DNA from 4 places in the Streptomyces sp. NPDC042638 genome. Region 1 is predicted to be linked to each of the others. Evidence: riboswitches for the same ligand, from Rfam matches in the RefSeq annotation. Region 1 holds a riboswitch; each other region holds the start of a gene.
What was found. Region 1 has a riboswitch for cobalamin ahead of AB0B40_RS10925 (HoxN/HupN/NixA family nickel/cobalt transporter). Riboswitches for the same ligand answer to the same signal wherever they lie in the genome.

Region 2: another riboswitch for cobalamin. It lies ahead of AB0B40_RS34575 ((2Fe-2S) ferredoxin domain-containing protein); the one in region 1 lies ahead of AB0B40_RS10925 (HoxN/HupN/NixA family nickel/cobalt transporter).
Region 3: another riboswitch for cobalamin. It lies ahead of cobN (cobaltochelatase subunit CobN); the one in region 1 lies ahead of AB0B40_RS10925 (HoxN/HupN/NixA family nickel/cobalt transporter).
Region 4: another riboswitch for cobalamin. It lies ahead of AB0B40_RS02915 (cobalamin biosynthesis protein); the one in region 1 lies ahead of AB0B40_RS10925 (HoxN/HupN/NixA family nickel/cobalt transporter).

What each region holds. Positions count from the first base shown of each region.
Region 1 is NZ_JBEZBT010000009.1:135,371-139,552, reverse strand. Features, by position in the region: gene AB0B40_RS10935 (hypothetical protein) at 1-315, shown strand, start outside; gene AB0B40_RS10930 (ferritin-like protein) at 438-1,337, opposite strand; cobalamin riboswitch at 1,948-2,150, shown strand; gene AB0B40_RS10925 (HoxN/HupN/NixA family nickel/cobalt transporter) at 2,178-3,269, shown strand; gene AB0B40_RS10920 (hypothetical protein) at 3,318-3,902, shown strand; gene AB0B40_RS10915 (YcnI family protein) at 3,942-4,182, shown strand, end outside.
Region 2 is NZ_JBEZBT010000073.1:44-4,225, forward strand. Features, by position in the region: partial or broken gene AB0B40_RS34560 (amidohydrolase family protein) at 1-622, opposite strand, end outside; gene AB0B40_RS34565 (NAD(P)-dependent oxidoreductase) at 619-1,506, opposite strand; gene AB0B40_RS34570 (antibiotic biosynthesis monooxygenase family protein) at 1,503-1,841, opposite strand; cobalamin riboswitch at 2,206-2,328, shown strand; gene AB0B40_RS34575 ((2Fe-2S) ferredoxin domain-containing protein) at 2,428-2,787, shown strand; partial or broken gene AB0B40_RS34580 (enoyl-CoA hydratase) at 2,936-3,061, shown strand; cobalamin riboswitch at 3,170-3,313, shown strand; gene AB0B40_RS34585 (CbtB-domain containing protein) at 3,350-3,568, shown strand; gene AB0B40_RS34590 (CbtA family protein) at 3,591-4,182, shown strand, end outside.
Region 3 is NZ_JBEZBT010000020.1:122,459-126,640, forward strand. Features, by position in the region: gene AB0B40_RS18705 (cobalamin biosynthesis protein CobG) at 25-1,296, opposite strand; cobalamin riboswitch at 1,355-1,511, shown strand; gene cobN (cobaltochelatase subunit CobN) at 1,574-4,182, shown strand, end outside.
Region 4 is NZ_JBEZBT010000002.1:284,657-288,838, reverse strand. Features, by position in the region: gene AB0B40_RS02930 (lysozyme) at 1-646, shown strand, start outside; gene AB0B40_RS02925 (inorganic phosphate transporter) at 790-2,034, shown strand; gene AB0B40_RS02920 (hypothetical protein) at 2,069-2,296, shown strand; cobalamin riboswitch at 2,499-2,641, shown strand; gene AB0B40_RS02915 (cobalamin biosynthesis protein) at 2,739-3,683, shown strand; gene AB0B40_RS02910 (cobyric acid synthase) at 3,680-4,182, shown strand, end outside.

The sequences.
Region 1 (4,182 bases):
GTGCACTACGCGCAGTTCGGCGGGCCCGAGAGCTTCCTCGGTTACCCGGTCACGGATGAGACCGGCACGCCGGACGGCATCGGGCGCTTCAATCACTTCGAGAACGGGTCGATCTACTGGGCCCCGGACACCGGCGCACACGAGGTGCACGGGGCCATCCGTGACTACTGGGCACAGCACGGGTGGGAGCGCAGCAAGTTCGGCTATCCGATCACGGACGAGGGCGGATCGCCTGAACGCCGGTCCAGCAGGTTCCAGGGAGGGATCCTCGACTGGACGCCGTCCGGTGGTGTGCGTGAGGCGTTCGATCTCTGAGCCGGCGTCTCCTGCCGCATGCGCGACTCGACCAGCTCAGGACCGACATCAACAGCGGTCACGACATGCTTCGTACGGCCGATCCGTAGGACACGGCACGCGAACTACCCGAACGGCGCGGGTCATCCGCGGGGGCGGAACTGAGGGCCGTAGGTCTCCTTGGCGCCGGTGACGGGCATCTCCATCAGCTCCACGGCGGGAGTCTCCAGTCTGCGCATACGACGTACAGCCGTCCTGAGACTGTGGGGGTCGCCTTCGCCCCACGCCGTGTCGAGCGCTTCCAGAACCGCGGTGTAGGTGGTGTCGAAGTCGTCCAGGAGCCGCCGGGCCACGGCGGGCGGCCGGTCCCAGCCGCCCGCCGGGACCATGGCCATGGGCCGTGTGTCGGGGAAGGGGACGGGCGTTCCGGTGAACCGCCACTTGCCGCCGGTCTCACGCAGTTGTCGGCCGTGGTAGATCTCGGCGAAGGCGTAGTAGTGCGCCATGTGGCCGTCGCCCATGCCGTCGGCCGGGGAGACGGAGGTGCCTTCCCCCTGGTCCTTGACGATCTCGATCGAGCGCTCGATGTCCTCAAGGGTCCTGGCCGGTCTGAGTGTGTCCTCGCCGATGCGTTCGTGCATCTGCCGGTCGGCGGACAGGTCGGGTGCCACCACCCGGAACGCCTTGAGCAGTTCGTCGTAGAAGTGGCCGATGCTGAGGGGGTCACGCGTGCTGCCGGTCAAGGGTGCCGCGGGCGCCTCGATGGCCATCATCACGTCCCGCACGAGTGTCTTGGTCAAGCCCGACAGGTACACGTTGACCCCTGGATGCACCCCGCCCGGCAACGGACCCGGGTAGACCGGTGCCGACTCCTTGATCCGCGGCCGGCCTCCCAGCCCCGCCAGCAGATTGCAGACGATGCCGAGGTGGTACATCTCGTCGGATACGATGCGCCGGATCAGCCGGGCGGCATCGCACTTGCGGTTCCTGATGGACCACCAGCCGCACAGATAGGGCGGGATGGTGGAGAACTCGATTTCCACGGCCACCTGGAGGGCCGATCTGAGCCAGTCGACGCCGCGGTTCTTCTCCGGGACGGCGACCAGGCGGGCAACGGTCCCGTGTTGCGGTCGGGCGTACCGTTCGGGGTCCGAATGTCCGGGGCTGTGGGTGCAAGCGGCCACCGAGACCGGTGGGCCCGCTGCCAGCGCAGCCGATGCCAAGAGGCTGCGACGCCGAACAGGAACACCGGCCGCCTTCTCGGGAGATCCGTTCCTCTTCGCCACCGCCGCCTCCGCACCCGCCGGTGATCCCGGCATTGCCCTCGAACCAGGTGCGCGAAGCTAGCAGCCTCGCCCGGTCTCTCCGTGGTGCCTGCGGTGTGCGACGCGCCTCACCAGGCCATCGGCCCAGCACTGGGAACCAGGCGGGCATCGGCCACGACTACGTACGGATCGAGGTGACCGGAGTTCGGGGGACGGCTCCCGTTTCGGACCTGCCCTGCGGGGTGGGAACACGGTGACATCGCTCAGGCCGGTCGCGGTCGCCACGTGCGACATACGGGCAGGGGACCTGTCTGCCGCGCGGCGCACGGCCGCTGTGATCTTGGATACCTGCGTGGCGGCGCAGCTGTGCAGGTCTCAGCGACAACCCGTACGGTGGGCAGGCCGTGGTGTTCGGGAAGACCGGTGACAGCCCTTCGCGGGGTTCAGACCGGAGCGGCCCTCGCCACTGTGATCGGGGAGTATCCGTCCCAGTTGTGCACGGTCACTGTCCGCCGCCCGGCGGACGGGAAGGCCGGGACGGACACGCACGCACCGTAAGCCAGGAGACCGGCCACGGCACTTCACGAGGTGATCCACGAGGTGCTGGAGCGTGACCGTATGACCCTGCCCACCGAGTCCGCACACTTCCGCTGGAGGCGCGAGGACACCGTCCGTACCGCCGGGCTGCTGGCGGTGATCGCCGCGCTGCACGTCGTGGCGTTCGGCATCCTGTTCCTGCTGGTCGTGCCGGGGCACTACGAGGTCGGTTCCAAGGCGTTCGGCATCGGCCTCGGGGTGACCGCGTACACGCTGGGCATGCGGCACGCGTTCGACGCCGATCACATCGCGGCGATCGACAACACCACCCGCAAGCTGATGGCCGACGGCAAGCGGCCGGTGTCGGTCGGCTTCTGGTTCGCGCTCGGTCACTCCAGCGTGGTGGTCGCCATGGCGGCCCTGGTCGCGGGAGGCGCACAGCTCGCCGGCACGCTGCTGAACGACGACTCCCGCACCCACCAGACGCTCGGTGTCGTCGGCACGACTGTCTCCGGGACCTTCCTCTACCTCATCGCGGCACTCAACCTCGTGGCGCTCGCCGGCATTCTGCGGGTCTTCAGGGCGATGCGGTCGGGTACGTACGACGAGGCCGCTCTGGAACGGCACCTGGACTCCCGCGGGTTCATGAGCCGTGTCCTGGGCCGCTTCACCAGGTCGATCACCCGGCCCGGACAGATGTTCCCGCTGGGCTTCCTGTTCGGTCTCGGCTTCGACACCGCGACCGAGGTCACCCTGATGGTGATGGCGGGCAGCGGTGCCGCGGCCGGGCTGCCGTGGTACGCGATCCTGTGCCTGCCGCTGTTGTTCGCCGCGGGGATGAGCCTGTTCGACACGCTCGACGGCACCTTCATGAACTTCGCCTACCAGTGGGCGTTCTCCAACCCGGTGCGCAAGGTCTTCTACAACCTCACCATCACCGGCCTGTCCATCGCCGTCGCCTTCCTGATCGGCACCATCGAACTGGTCGGGGTGCTGCATGAGAAGCTCGATCTGCGCGACGCGGTGACCGGCTGGATCTCCGGGCTGGACCTGGACAACGTGGGCTACATCATCGTCGGCCTGTTCGTGGTCGTGTGGGCGGCGGCGCTCGCGTACTGGCGGCTGGCCAGGGTGGAGCAGAGGTGGGGCGCCCGTCTGGGCGAGGGGGGCTGACCCCCGACAGGTCGAGGAGGTCCCTCGGTCGCATGGCAGCATCGGGGCGTGAGTGCGTCCCCGGCGGTACGGAGCCTGCGCGCGGCGGTGTTCGCCGCGCTGTGCGTGCTGCTCGCCGCCGGGGGACACACGCTGGCGACCGGTATGACACCTCCCGTGCACGCGCAGGTCACCGGACTCGTGCCGGTCTTCGCGGCCGGGTATCTGCTGGGCGGCCGGGAGCGGTCGCTCGCGGCCATCGGCGGCGGGACGCTCACCGCCCAGGGCGGACTGCACCTCGTGTTCGGCGCCGCAGGGCCGCACACCACGATGGTCATGCACGGCATGCGCATGGCCTCCACCCACGCCCTGACCCCGCACGCCACCGCCGCTCATGCCGGTGCGGCACTCGTGCTGAGCTGGTGGTTGCGGCGCGGGGAGGCCGCGCTGTGGTCGCTGCTGCGCCGAACCGCCGTGCTGGTTCCGGGCCTGACGGCCTGGTGGCGGGTGAGCGGCGGGTGCCCGTTCGTGCCGGACGACGGGAATTGTCGGACAGGCCCTCGCGGCGGGGAACCGTGGCGGGTGCGGCGTGTCCTCCTGCGGCACGCGGTCCAGCGGCGCGGTCCGCCGCCGGGGACCTGGTATCCGATCTGACCCCCGCACACTCCTTTCAGCCACGGAGACCGACCACCCATGTCCCGAGCAGTACGCACCACTCTGCGCCGCGCCGGCACCGTCACGGCCCTGTCCGCCTTCGGGGTCCTGGCCGCCGCGGGCATCGCGTCCGCGCACGTCACCGTCCACCCCGACAGCTACGCCAAGGGCGCCACCGACGGCGTCCTGACCTTCCGGGTCCCCAATGAGGAGGACACCGCCTCCACCACCAAGGTGCAGGTCTTCCTGCCCACCGACCACCCCGTCCTCGGCGTCCTCG
Region 2 (4,182 bases), on a different contig from region 1:
AACGGAGGCAACAGCCGCCGGTCGCGCCGATCAGTCGCAGACCCGGGTACTTGTCCAGCCATCCCGCGAACGCGATCATGGCCATGCCCATCGTGACGTCGCCGAAGCGGCCGATCTGCTCGACGAAACCGATCCCGTCCACCCGTTCCGTGCCGACCGGTTCGGCCGGCGCGTGCACCAGGACCGGCACCTCCGCCTCCGCGGCCAGCGCGAAGAAGGAGTCGGCGCGTGGGGAGCCGAGCAGCTCCCCGTGGACGCTGGACGTGGTGATCAGACCGACGAAGGCCGGGTCCGCCAGGGTCTCGCGCACCCCTTCGAGGTGGTCGTCGTCCCCGAACGGGTTGGCGTAGACGTACCCGCGCAACTGGTCCGGGAACTTGCGGATCAGGCCCGACATCCAGGCGTGGAAGCCGCGCAGCCGGTCGCGGGGCTGGGCGTAGTTGTCGACGCCCGGCACCCGTGCCATCGCGCCTGCCCCGACCGGGCTGCCGATGATGGTGAGGTCGATGCCGGCCGCGGCGCGGGCGGCGAGCATGCCGTCCACGTCGGTCAGGCTCGGGGGCATGGGGAAGCGCTTGGCCGCTTCCGGTGGGGACAGGTGCCCGTGGATGTCGATGATCACGTATCGGTTCCCGGTTTCGGTGCGAGTGCGCGGGTGACCGCGGCACAGTCCTGGTCGCCCAGTCCTTGCTCGGTGGCGCGGACGTGGGTCTCCGCCGCGGCGGTCGCCAGCGGCAGGCTCAGGCCGACTGCTGCTGCCTGCTTGGTAGCGAGCATGAGGTCTTTCGCCATCAGCCGCAGCCGGAAGTCCGGCTCGTCGAAGCGGGCGGAGGCCAGGCGCCGGGACTTGAACGCCATGACCGGCGAGGCGAAACCGCTGCCGGCGATGGTCTTGAGGACCTGCTGCCGGTCGAGCCCGCAGGCGCTCGCCAGCTCGGTCGCCTCGGCCAGCGCCTGCACCTCGATACCCATCAGCAGGTTGAGGAGCAGTTTCATCCGCATGCCGGAGCCGAGTGCGCCCAGATGGACGACTTCCTTGCCCAGCGTCTGCAGCAGTGGCCGGGCGGCGTCGAACGCCTGCTGCTCGCCGCCGACGAAGAGCCGCAGTTCCCCGTCGCGGGCGTGGTCGCGGTTGCCGAGCATGCCCATGTCCAGGATCTGGGGGACGTCCCCGGCGATCTGCACGACCTCCTCGGGGGCGACGGTGCTGGCGCAGAGCAGGACGCCGGGGTAGGCGCCCTTGGTCAGCGCGCCGCCGGGTCCGCGCAGTACGCTGCCGAGGGCTTCGCCGTCGGCGACGGCGCAGATGGCGGCGCTCGTACCCGCGACGGCGTCGGCGGGGTCGGCGGCGACGTAGGCGCCCGCCTCGGCGAGCGGTGCGGTCCGGTCCGCGCTACGGTTCCAGACCCGGACCGGTATGCCCTGGTCGAGAAGGCGTACGGCCAGCCCGGCGCCCATGGCGCCGAGGCCGAGTACGGCGACGGGGCCGTGGCTGGTCCGCGTCACGACGCCACCCCCTTCGTCTCCTTGATCACGTGGAACCGCATCGACTGCCTCTGGTCGACCCACTGGCGCAGCGGGGCCACCAGCTCGCGGTGCTCCTCGCTCTGCTGCCAGGCGAAGAAGTCCTCGGCCGTCCGCCATTCGCTGGTGATGACCCACTGACGGGAGTCGTCGGCGGGTGCTCCCAGCCGCTCGACGATGTGGCCGGGGGTGCCGGCCACGGACTTCCGGAGCTGTTCGTACAGATCCAGGAATCCCTGCTCGCCGCCCTCGATCACGCGGACCGCGAAGACGACGCTCAGCTTTTCGGCCGTCTGGCCCTGGTGGTTGGTGCCCATGTCTCCTCCTGAAGTGAGATCCGGTGGGACACGACTCCCACGGACTCATGTCGCCCGTACGGCTGCAACTCCGAATGGGGGAGGGGCCAGTGGCGACAAGGGTTGCGCCTGCCCGGATTGGTCATTTCGGGTGAGTCCCGGCCTGTGCCGCCGCCCTGGCGGCCGGACGCCGGCGGGGGTGCCCGGACGAGTCCGCGCGTCTGACCCGTTCGAGTGACGCGGCGGGCCTCGGGCCGGGGGACGGCGTGCTGGTGCTGTGCGGCTGCCCGAAGCTCCGGTCGGTCGTCTTCTTCCGCTGAGGGAGCGTGATGGCGCGGCGCGGGCTGATGAAATGATGACCGGCGACATAAGGCGACGGCGGTCCGAGGAAGCCGGTGTGAATCCGGCGCGGTCCCGCCACTGTGACCGGTGAGCGAGCTCCACCAGGCCACCGCCCCGACCGGGGTGGGAAGGCGGGACGAGCGGCGACCCGGGAGCCAGGAGACTCACGCGGTCGCCTCCTCACGGAACACCGGGGCGGATCTCCCCGGGAGGGGAGTGGTGCGGCGTGGCCGAGCGGCCGACGGAAGAGGGACCGGGCGGGGGCGTGCCGGGCGGTGGTCCGGCGCCGTGCCGGGTCGTCGTGTGCCGGGACTGCTGCTGTGGCAGCCCGAAGGTGACCGGGGTCGACCACGCCGCGCAGACCGCGCGGCTACGGGCGGCGGTGCCGGTGCGCGTATCCGAGTGCCTCGACGTGTGCGACCAGGCCAACGTCATCGTCGTACAGCCCTCCGCCGCGGGCCGGGCCGCCGGTGCGCGGCCCGTCTGGCTCGGGCTCGTCAACGACGCCGAGGCCACTGAGGACATCGTCACCTGGGTGCGGGCCGGCGGCCCGGGCGTGGCCTCCCGGCCCGACATCCTCGACCTGTACGCCTTCACGCCGCCGCGGCGCCGTGCGGAGCCCTGAGGCCCGTGCCGGCGAGGAGACCGACGGCCGCGGTCCGGCCGTCGGGGCGCCGGCCGTCGCCGGGAGCGTCGCGGGATGCCGACGGCGCCGACGGCGATGACGGCGATGAGGTGCCCACGGCGATGACGGCGATGACGTCGATGAGGCGCCGACGGCGATGACCGCGAAGGAGGCGGTCGGGCGGCTCTTCGGGACCGTGCACGCGGGGGGTGTCCGCCTCGAACGGCGCTGCTGTCGCGCCGTGTTCGGGACCGCCGGCCGGAAGGAGGGCGTGGGCCCCCCTTGCGGTGGACGGTCCGCGAGTTCCGCCGCCGGCGCGCGGACACCGGGACCGTCCGCCGCGAGAGGAAGATCACCGCGGGAGGACGCGGTCTTGGCCATGTGCCGGTCGCGCGGTACGGTCTGTCCGATATCGACGACGGCGAGACGGAAGCCGGTGAGAACCCGGCACGGTCGCGCCACTGTGTGCGAGGCGTCCCCTGGGCGCTTCGTGAGTCAGACCCGTGGCCGTCGTCCTGTGCACCACCGAGATGGGACGCGAACTCCCAGAGGAGGTCCTGCCATGGCGCAGACCGTCGCCCAGCCGACAGCCACCCCCGCCGTTCCCGCCAAGCTGCCGCTGAAGGCGATAGCTCCCTGGGCGGTGTTCTTCGGCGTCCTCATGCTGATCCTGCTCTACTTCGTCGGCGCCGAGCAGGGCGCCACCTCCGTGTTCAACGGCACGGACGTCCACGAGTGGGTCCACGACGCCCGCCATCTGCTCGGCTTCCCCTGCCACTGACGCGAGGGGAACCCGCTCCACCATGAACTCCGCAACCGTACGGAACCTCCTCGTGCGGGGCATGCTCGCCGGCCTCGCGGCCGGCGTGCTCGCCCTGATCGCGGCCTATCTCCTCGGCGAGCCGAGCGTGGACAAGGCGATCAGCTTCGAGGACGCCCACTCCCACGAACATGAGATGGAGGTCGTCTCCCGCTCCCTGCAGTCCACCGCCGGCCTCGCCACCGGCGTCCTGGTCTACGGGGTCGCCTTCGGCGGTGTCGCCGCGCTCGCCTTCTGCTTCGCGCTGGGCCGCGTCGGGCGGTTCGGCCCGCGCGCCACGGCGCTGCTGCTGTCGGGCTGCGCCCTTCTCGCCGTCTACGTCGTGCCGTTCCTGAAGTACCCGGCCAACCCGCCGTCGGTCGGCGAGCCCGACACCATCGGCAAGCGGACCACCCTGTACTTCCTGATGATGGTGCTCAGCGTCCTTCTCGCCGTCGCCGCCACACTTCTGGGCAAGTGGCTGGCGCCCGGCCTGGGCAACTGGTGGGCGACCGTGGTCGCGGTGGCCGCGTTCGCCGTCGTGATCGGGCTGGCGTACGAGTTCCTGCCGGCCGTCAACGAGGTGCCGCAGGACT
Region 3 (4,182 bases), on a different contig from region 1:
CGTTGCTCTCGGTCGGCTTGCGGCTCATGAAGTGATCGCCGCCAGGGCGGCGCGTATCTGGGAAGGGTCTGCTGCGAAGGCGGTTCGCGGTCGCGGGCCGGCCGGGGCGGCGGACAGGCGGTAACCGCCATCCGGTGCCGCGACCACCTCGACATGGTCGGTGCGTGGGTGCCCGCACCGCCGGTCACAGCCGGACCAGTACAGGGGCAGGCCCGGATCGCCGGCGGCATCGAGCGCTCGGGCCGCGTCCGCCCGTACGTCGGCGTGCGCCTCGGCGCACCCGGGCCGGCCGATACAGGCACCCACGTGGAGCCAGGGGGAGGCGCGGTCGGTGACCAGACCGGCCGCGCCGAGACGGGCGAGCGCCTCGGCCGCCCCTCCCGTGGCCATGCCTGCCGTGGGCAGGACCACGCCTCGCCAGGGCGTCAGCCGGAGCTCGCTGCCGGCGACGTCCGTCAGCTCCTCCCACTGGTGGGCCGAGAGGCGTCCCAGCGGGACGTGGACCGACAGAGCGCCCTCGACGGCTCCCGGGGGAGGCCCGTCGGCGACGCCGGCCGGCTCGGGGTGGTCCTCGTGGCCGATCCCCCCGCAGTCCAGGCGGTCACGGACCAGGCGGCCCATCTCCTCCCGGGACACACCGAGTTCGGACACCCGCCAGGCGCGCTTCCCGTGGGACCGGGCCGCTTCCAGGAACGCCTCGGCAGCCGCCAGCGCGGCCCGGGGCGCGTCCTCGGCGGACACCCGCACCGAGCCCGGAGCCAGCCACGCGCCGCCGTCCGCGAGCGCCCTGACCGTGACATCGGCGCCGAGACCGGACATGTCACCACGCCCGTCGTCCACAGCGAACAGAAAACGGCCGGAAAGGCCCTCCGCGGCCCGGCTCGCGCACAGGGAGGTGTCCAAGGCCGTCAACCAGGGCCGTACGTCCCGGAACCCGCCGCCGTCGAGACCGGACAGGGGCGAAGCGACGACGTTGCGCACCCGCTCGTGCTCCCGGGAGGGAAGCAGGCCGGCCGCGTCCAGCAGCTCCGCCAGCGCCGCGCCACACCCCTGCGGCAGCCCGCGCAACTGCACGTTGCCGCGTGAGGTCAGGTGCAGGTCGCCGTCGCCCAGCCGCCGGGCCGCGACGGCGAGCGCCCGTGCCTGACCGGTGGACAGCACGCCCCCGGGAAGCCGGATACGGGCCAGCGCCCCGTCGTCCGCCGCGTGCAGGCGCAGTGTCCCAGGGCAGGCGTCACCGCGGTCCCGTGCGGCCGGTGTGGCCTGGGACGACGGAGGAGGAGCTGCCGCGGACATGGCCGTGAGCATACCTACGATCACTCCGACTGTATGTCCCGCGCTCCCTTCGGTGGCCCTTACTATGCTCCCCAGTGGATCACCTGGTCCACGAACCGCCACGACGGCGAAAAGGGGAGGAAGCCGGTGCGATTCCGGCGCGGTCCCGCCACTGTGAACCCGCCCACGGCGGACGGGTGAGTCAGGAACTCCCTTCCCCCGCACCCCGGCTTCGTCCGAGGGGGAGATCCATCCCACACCGCCCGGGGCGCGGACCCCGAGGAAGGCCAGGCATCGCATGCCCACTTCGTCCGGGGAGCGTGCTCCGCACGCCCGCGAGATCCTGCTCCTGTCGACGTCCGACACCGACCTGCTCAGTGCCCGCGCCGCCGGCGGCCCGGTCTCCTACCGTTTCGCCAACCCCGCCCGGCTCCCCCTGGACGACCTCCCGGCCCTCCTCGACGGCGTCGAGCTCGTGGTCGTACGCCTCCTCGGTGGCATCCGCGCCTGGCAGGACGGCCTCGACCTGCTGCTCGCCGACGGGCGTCCGGTGGTCGTCCTCAGCGGTGAGCAGGCCCCCGACGCCCAGTTGATGGCCGCGTCCACCGTGCCCGTCGGCCTCGCCGCCGAGGCCCACGCCTACCTCGCCCACGGCGGCCCCGCCAACCTGGAACAGCTCGCCCGGTTCCTGTCGGACACGGTCCTGCTCACCGGCCACGGCTTCGACGCGCCCGCGCCCGCGCCCACCTGGGGCCCCCTGGAGCGCGCGGCCCGGCCCGCGGACGGCCCGACCGTCGCCGTGCTCTACTACCGCGCCCACCACATGAGCGGCAACACCGCCTTCGTGCACGCCCTGTGCGACGCCGTCGAGGACGCGGGCGCCAGGCCGCTGCCCCTGTACGTCGCCTCCCTGCGCGCTCCCGAGCCGGAGCTGATCGACACCCTGCGCACCGCCGACGTGATCGTCACCACGGTGCTCGCGGCCGGCGGCACCAAGCCCGCCGAGGCATCGGCCGGCGGTGACGACGAGTCCTGGGACGCGGGTGCGCTGACCGCCCTCGACGTGCCCATCCTCCAGGCCCTGTGCCTGACCGGTTCCCGCACCGCCTGGCAGGAGAACGACGAGGGCGTCTCCCCGCTGGACGCGGCCAGCCAGATCGCCGTCCCCGAGTTCGACGGCCGCCTGATCACGGTCCCGTTCTCCTTCAAGGAGATCGACGCCGACGGCCTGCCCGCCTACGTCGCCGACCCCGAGCGCGCGGCCCGCGTCGCCGGTATCGCCGTACGCCACGCCCGGCTCCGCCACATCCCGCCCGCCGACAAGCGCCTCGCCCTCGTGCTGTCCGCCTACCCCACCAAGCACTCCCGCATCGGCAACGCGGTGGGCCTCGACACCCCGGCCAGCGCCGTCGCCCTGCTGCGCCGACTGCGCGAGGAGGGCTACGACTTCGGCGACGCCGACATCCCCGGACTGGTCTCCGGTGACGGCGACGAGCTGATCCGCGCGCTCATCGAGGCGGGCGGCCACGACCAGGACTGGCTCACCGAGGAACAGCTGGCCCGCAACCCGGTCCGCATCCCGGCCGCCGACTACCGCCGCTGGTTCGCCACCCTCCCCGAGGAGCTGCGCACGGCGGTCGAGGAGCACTGGGGCCCGGCGCCGGGGGAGATGTTCGTCGACCGCAGCCGCAACCAGGAGGGCGACATCGTCCTGGCGGCCCTGCGCTTCGGCAACCTGCTCGTCCTCATCCAGCCCCCGCGCGGCTTCGGCGAGAACCCGATCGCCATCTACCACGACCCGGACCTGCCGCCCTCCCACCACTACCTGGCCGCCTACCGCTGGATCGCCGCCCCGGTCTCCGACGGCGGCTTCGGCGCCGACGCGATGATCCACCTCGGCAAGCACGGCAACCTGGAGTGGCTGCCCGGCAAGAACGCCGGCCTGTCCGCCGCCTGCGGCCCCGACGCCGCCCTCGGCGACCTCCCGCTGGTCTACCCCTTCCTGGTCAACGACCCCGGCGAGGGCACCCAGGCCAAGCGCCGCGTGCACGCCACCCTCGTCGACCACCTCGTCCCGCCCATGGCCCGCGCGGACTCCTACGGCGACATCGCGCGCCTGGAGCAACTCCTGGACGAGTACGCCCAGATCTCCTCCATGGACCCGGCCAAGCTGCCCGCCATCCGCGCCCAGATCTGGACCCTCATCCAGGCCGCCCGCCTCGACCACGACCTCGGGCTGGACGACCGCCCCGACGACGACGGCTTCGACGACTTCCTCCTCCACGTCGACGGCTGGCTCTGCGAGGTCAAGGACGCCCAGATCCGCGACGGCCTGCACGTCCTCGGCAACCCGCCCGCCGGCGCCGACCGCGTCAACCTGGTCCTCGCCATCCTCCGCGCCCGCCAGATCTGGGGCGGCGCCCAGGCGCTGCCCGGCCTGCGCGAGGCCCTCGGCCTGGACGAGTCGGCCGCGACCCGCACGACCGCCGACGAGGCGGAGGAGAGGGCCCGCGCTCTGGTGCAGGCGATGGAGGACGCGGGCTGGGACCCCGCCGCCGTACCCGCCGGGCACGGCGAACAGGTCGCCGCCATCCTGGAGTTCGCCGCCCGCGAGGTCGTCCCCCGCCTCGCCGCGACCACCGCCGAGATCGACCACGCCGTCCACGCCCTGGCCGGCGGCTTCGTCCCGGCGGGACCCTCCGGCTCCCCGCTCCGCGGCCTGGTCAACGTGCTGCCGACCGGCCGCAACTTCTACTCCGTCGACCCCAAGGCCGTCCCCTCCCGGCTCGCCTGGGAGACCGGCCAGGCCCTCGCCGACTCCCTCCTGGAGCGCTACCGCACCGACAACGGCGACTGGCCCACCTCCGTCGGCCTGTCCCTGTGGGGCACCAGCGCCATGCGCACCGC
Region 4 (4,182 bases), on a different contig from region 1:
CCGGGCCAAGGCACCCAAGGGGCATGACGTCTCCTCCCACCAGAAGCGCGTGAACTGGACCGCCGCCCGGGCGAACGGTGCGCGGTTCGTCTACATCAAGGCGACCGAGTCCACGAACTACCGCAACCCCTATTTCTCCGGGCAGTACACCGGCGCACGCAACGCCGGACTGCTCCGGGGCGCGTACCACTTCGCCCTCCCGGACCGGTCCTCCGGCGCCAAGCAGGCCGCGTACTTCGTACGGCACGGCGGCGGCTGGCGGGCGGACGGCTGGACGCTGCCGCCCGCGCTCGACATCGAGTACAACCCGTACAACACCTCGCGAAAGTGCTACGGGCTGGGCAAGGCGCGGATGGTGGGGTGGATCCGGTCGTTCAGCGACGAGATCAAGCGGGAGACCGGCCGCCGTCCGGTGATCTACACCACGACCCAGTGGTGGAAGCTGTGCACCGGCAACAGCCGAGCGTTCTCTCAGAGCCACCCGCTGTGGATCGCCCGGCACGGCACCTCGCGGCCGGGAGCGCTGCCCGGCGGCTGGCGGTACTGGACGTTCTGGCAGTACGACACCCGGGGCGCGCTGCCGGGTGACCAGAATCTCTTCAACGGGTCGTTGAGCCGGCTGCGGATCTTCGCGCGGGGCCGGTAGCCAAGGGGCGTCTGGCCCGACGGAGCGAAACGGAACCCGGACCCCGCGTCAGAGACACCACTACGCCCGCCTCAGTTCATCTTCCGTTCACCCAGGTTGCCTACGGTCATCGCGCCAACGACCTCGAACGATTGCCTGGGTAAATGGAAAGCTTCTCGCTGATCCTCGCGATTGTGGTGGTAACCGCTCTCGCGTTTGATTTCACGAACGGTTTCCACGACACCGCGAATGCGATGGCCACCACCATCTCCACAGGCGCCCTGAAGCCCAAGATCGCGGTGGCCATGTCCGCCGTACTCAATCTTGTGGGCGCCTTCCTCTCCGTGGAGGTCGCGAACACGATCTCCAAGGGTCTCGTCGACGAGACCGGCATCCGTCCCGAGGTCATCTTCGCCGCCCTGGTCGGCGCGATCCTCTGGAACCTGCTGACCTGGCTGGTGGGCCTTCCCTCCAGTTCCTCGCACGCCCTGATGGGCGGCCTGGTCGGCGCCACCGTCGCCTCCGCCGGCTTCGGCGCCGTGCACGGTGAGGTCCTGGTCACCAAGGTGCTGCTGCCGGCGGTGGCCGCGCCGCTCGTGGCGGGCCTCGCCTCGATGCTGGCCACCCGCTTCTCCTACGGCATCGGCGACAAGGCCGAGGGCGACGCCACCCGCAAGGGCTACCGCGCCGGCCAGATCGCCTCCGCCGGCCTGGTCTCGCTCGCGCACGGCACCAACGACGCCCAGAAGACGATGGGCATCATCACCCTCGCCCTGATCGCGGGCGGCGCGATCGCCCCCGGCTCGAACCCTCCCACCTGGGTGATCCTCTCCGCGGGCCTGGCCATCGCGCTCGGCACCTACATCGGCGGCTGGCGCATCATCCGCACCATGGGCACAGGCCTGACCGACCTGGAGCCGCGCCAGGGCTTCGCCGCCCAGACGAGCGCCGCGACCGCCATCCTGGCCTCCTCCCACCTCGGTTTCTCCCTCTCCACCACCCATGTCGTCTCCGGCTCGGTGATGGGCGCGGGCCTCGGCCGCAAGGGCGGTGTGGTCCGCTGGTCCACCGCGACCCGCATGATCGTCGCCTGGGTGCTCACCCTCCCGGCCGCCGCGCTGGTCGGCGCGGGCGCCGAGTCCGTCACCGGCCTGGGCGACTGGGGTACCGCCGTGGTCGCCGTCCTCCTGGTCGCCGCGAGCGCCACGATCTGGAAGATCTCCCGCCGCGAGGTCGTGGACCACACCAGCGTCGTCGCCGAGACCACGGAACCGGCCGGTGTGGTCACCACCGCCATCGCCGCCGTCATCCCGCCGCCCGCGGGCACGGTAACCGAGGACCTGACGGCCACGATCCCCGCCCCGGCCGCCGAGCCGGCTCCCGCCACCCCGCCGGCCGCCACGGTCTGACCCCGAGCACCCGGTTACTGAAGGAAGCAACCCCATGAAGATCGACTGGGCGGCCATCGGCTCCGTCTTCGGCGTCAGCCTCGTGTTCACGGTGGGCCTGGTGGCCCTGTTCACCCTCGGTGTCAACGGTCTGGCCCGGCGCGAGAGGGCCACGGCCCAGGGCGGCTCCGCCGGCCTCGCCGTCACCGGCGCCTACGTCTGCTTCGCGGCCTGCGCGGCGGCCGTGGCCTACGGCATCTACCTGATCGTGGCCAAGGCCTGACCCACCCCCCAGGGCCTGACCCGGACCGGCCCGCCCCCAGGGCGTGACCCGGACCGCCCACGCCCAGCGGGCCACGCCCTGCCCGAGCACCCCCGAGGCTCCCCTCCGGCCCGTTACGGAGGGGAGCCTCAGGCATGCCCGCACGCCCCGGGATGTGGGGATCGGCACACTCTCCCCACGCAGGTCAACGGCAGGTTGACGGCCGTTCCGGGCGCGTGGTGGACTGCCCAGGCCATGTACGGCGGCAGGAGAGGAAGCCGGTGCGATTCCGGCGCGGTCCCGCCACTGTCACCGGGGAAGAACCCCCGGGAGCCAGGAACTCTCACCGCCGATTCACGTCGAACCAGGGCGCGGACACCCTGAGTGAGGACACAGATCGCCATGCCCGGCTGCCCAAGGACCCCTTCCAGGACCGCTCCTGTGCCCACGGCCGGCTGAGCCGGTGGGTGCCGATCGCACGTACGCGTACGGTGCCGCCGCCGGCGTCCTCGGCGACCTGCTCCTCGGCGATCCGCGCCGCGGGCACCCGGTCGCCGCCTTCGGCCGGGCGGCCGGAGCCGTGGAAGGCGCCCTGTGGCACGACCACCGCGGCTGGGGCGCCCTGCACACCACCGTGTGCGCCGGCGGCGCCGCCGCGCTCGGCGCGCTGGCCGTACGCGCCGTACGCCCCTCCCCCGCCGCATCCCTCGCGCTGACCGCCGTCGCCACCTGGGCCGTCGTCGGCGGCACCTCGCTGGCCCGGGAGGCCCGCACCGTCGGCCGCGCCCTGGAGGCCGGCGACATCGAGGCGGCCCGGGCCCGGCTGCCCCATCTGTGCGGCCGGGACCCTCAGACGCTGGACGCCGACGGCATCGCCCGGGCCGTGGTCGAGTCGGTCGCCGAGAACACCTCCGACGCCGTCGTCGGCGCCCTGGTCTGGGGCGCCGTGGCCGGGGTGCCGGGGCTCCTCGGGTTCCGTGCGGTCAACACCCTGGACGCCATGGTGGGCCACAAGTCACCCCGCCACCGCCGCTACGGCTGGGCCTCCGCCCGCCTCGACGACGTCGCCGGCTGGCCGGGGGCCCGGCTGACCGCCGTACTCGCCGCCGCGGCCGGACCCGACCCCCGGGGCGCCCTGCGCGCCTGGAGGGCCGACGCGCACAGGCACCCGAGCCCCAACGCCGGTCCGGTGGAGGCGTCCTTCGCCGGTGCCCTCGGCGTCCGGCTGGGCGGGACGCTCTCCTACGGCGGGCGGGTCGAACACCGCCCCGTGCTCAACGGCGCCACCGGACGGCCCGTCCGGGCCGCCGACATCGACCGGGCCGTACGGCTCTCCCGCCGCGTCGGCCTGCTCGCGCTCGGCGCCACGGTCGCCGCGCGCGCACTGTGGAAGGGACGCGGGAAGTGAACGGTGGTCTCCTCGTCGCCGGCACCACCTCCGACGCCGGCAAGAGCGTCGTGACGGCCGGTATCTGCCGCTGGCTGGTACGCCAGGGCGTGAAGGTGGCGCCGTTCAAGGCGCAGAACATGTCCCTCAACTCGTTCGTCACCCGGGAGGGCGCGGAGATCGGCCGCGCCCAGGCCATGCAGGCACAGGCCTGCCGGATCGAGCCGACCACGCTGATGAACCCGGTGCTGCTCAAGCCCGGCGGCGAGCAGAGCAGCCAGGTCGTGCTGCTGGGCAAGCCGGTGGGCGAGCTGAGCGCGCGCGGGTACCACGGCGGGCGCCAGCAGCGGCTGCTCGGCACGGTGCTGGACTGCCTGGCCGAGTTGCGGGGCACGTATGACGCGGTGATCTGCGAGGGGGCGGGAAGTCCGGCCGAGATCAACCTGCGGCGGACCGACATCGTCAACATGGGCGTCGCCCGGGGCGCGCGGCTGCCCGTGCTCGTGGTCGGCGACATCGA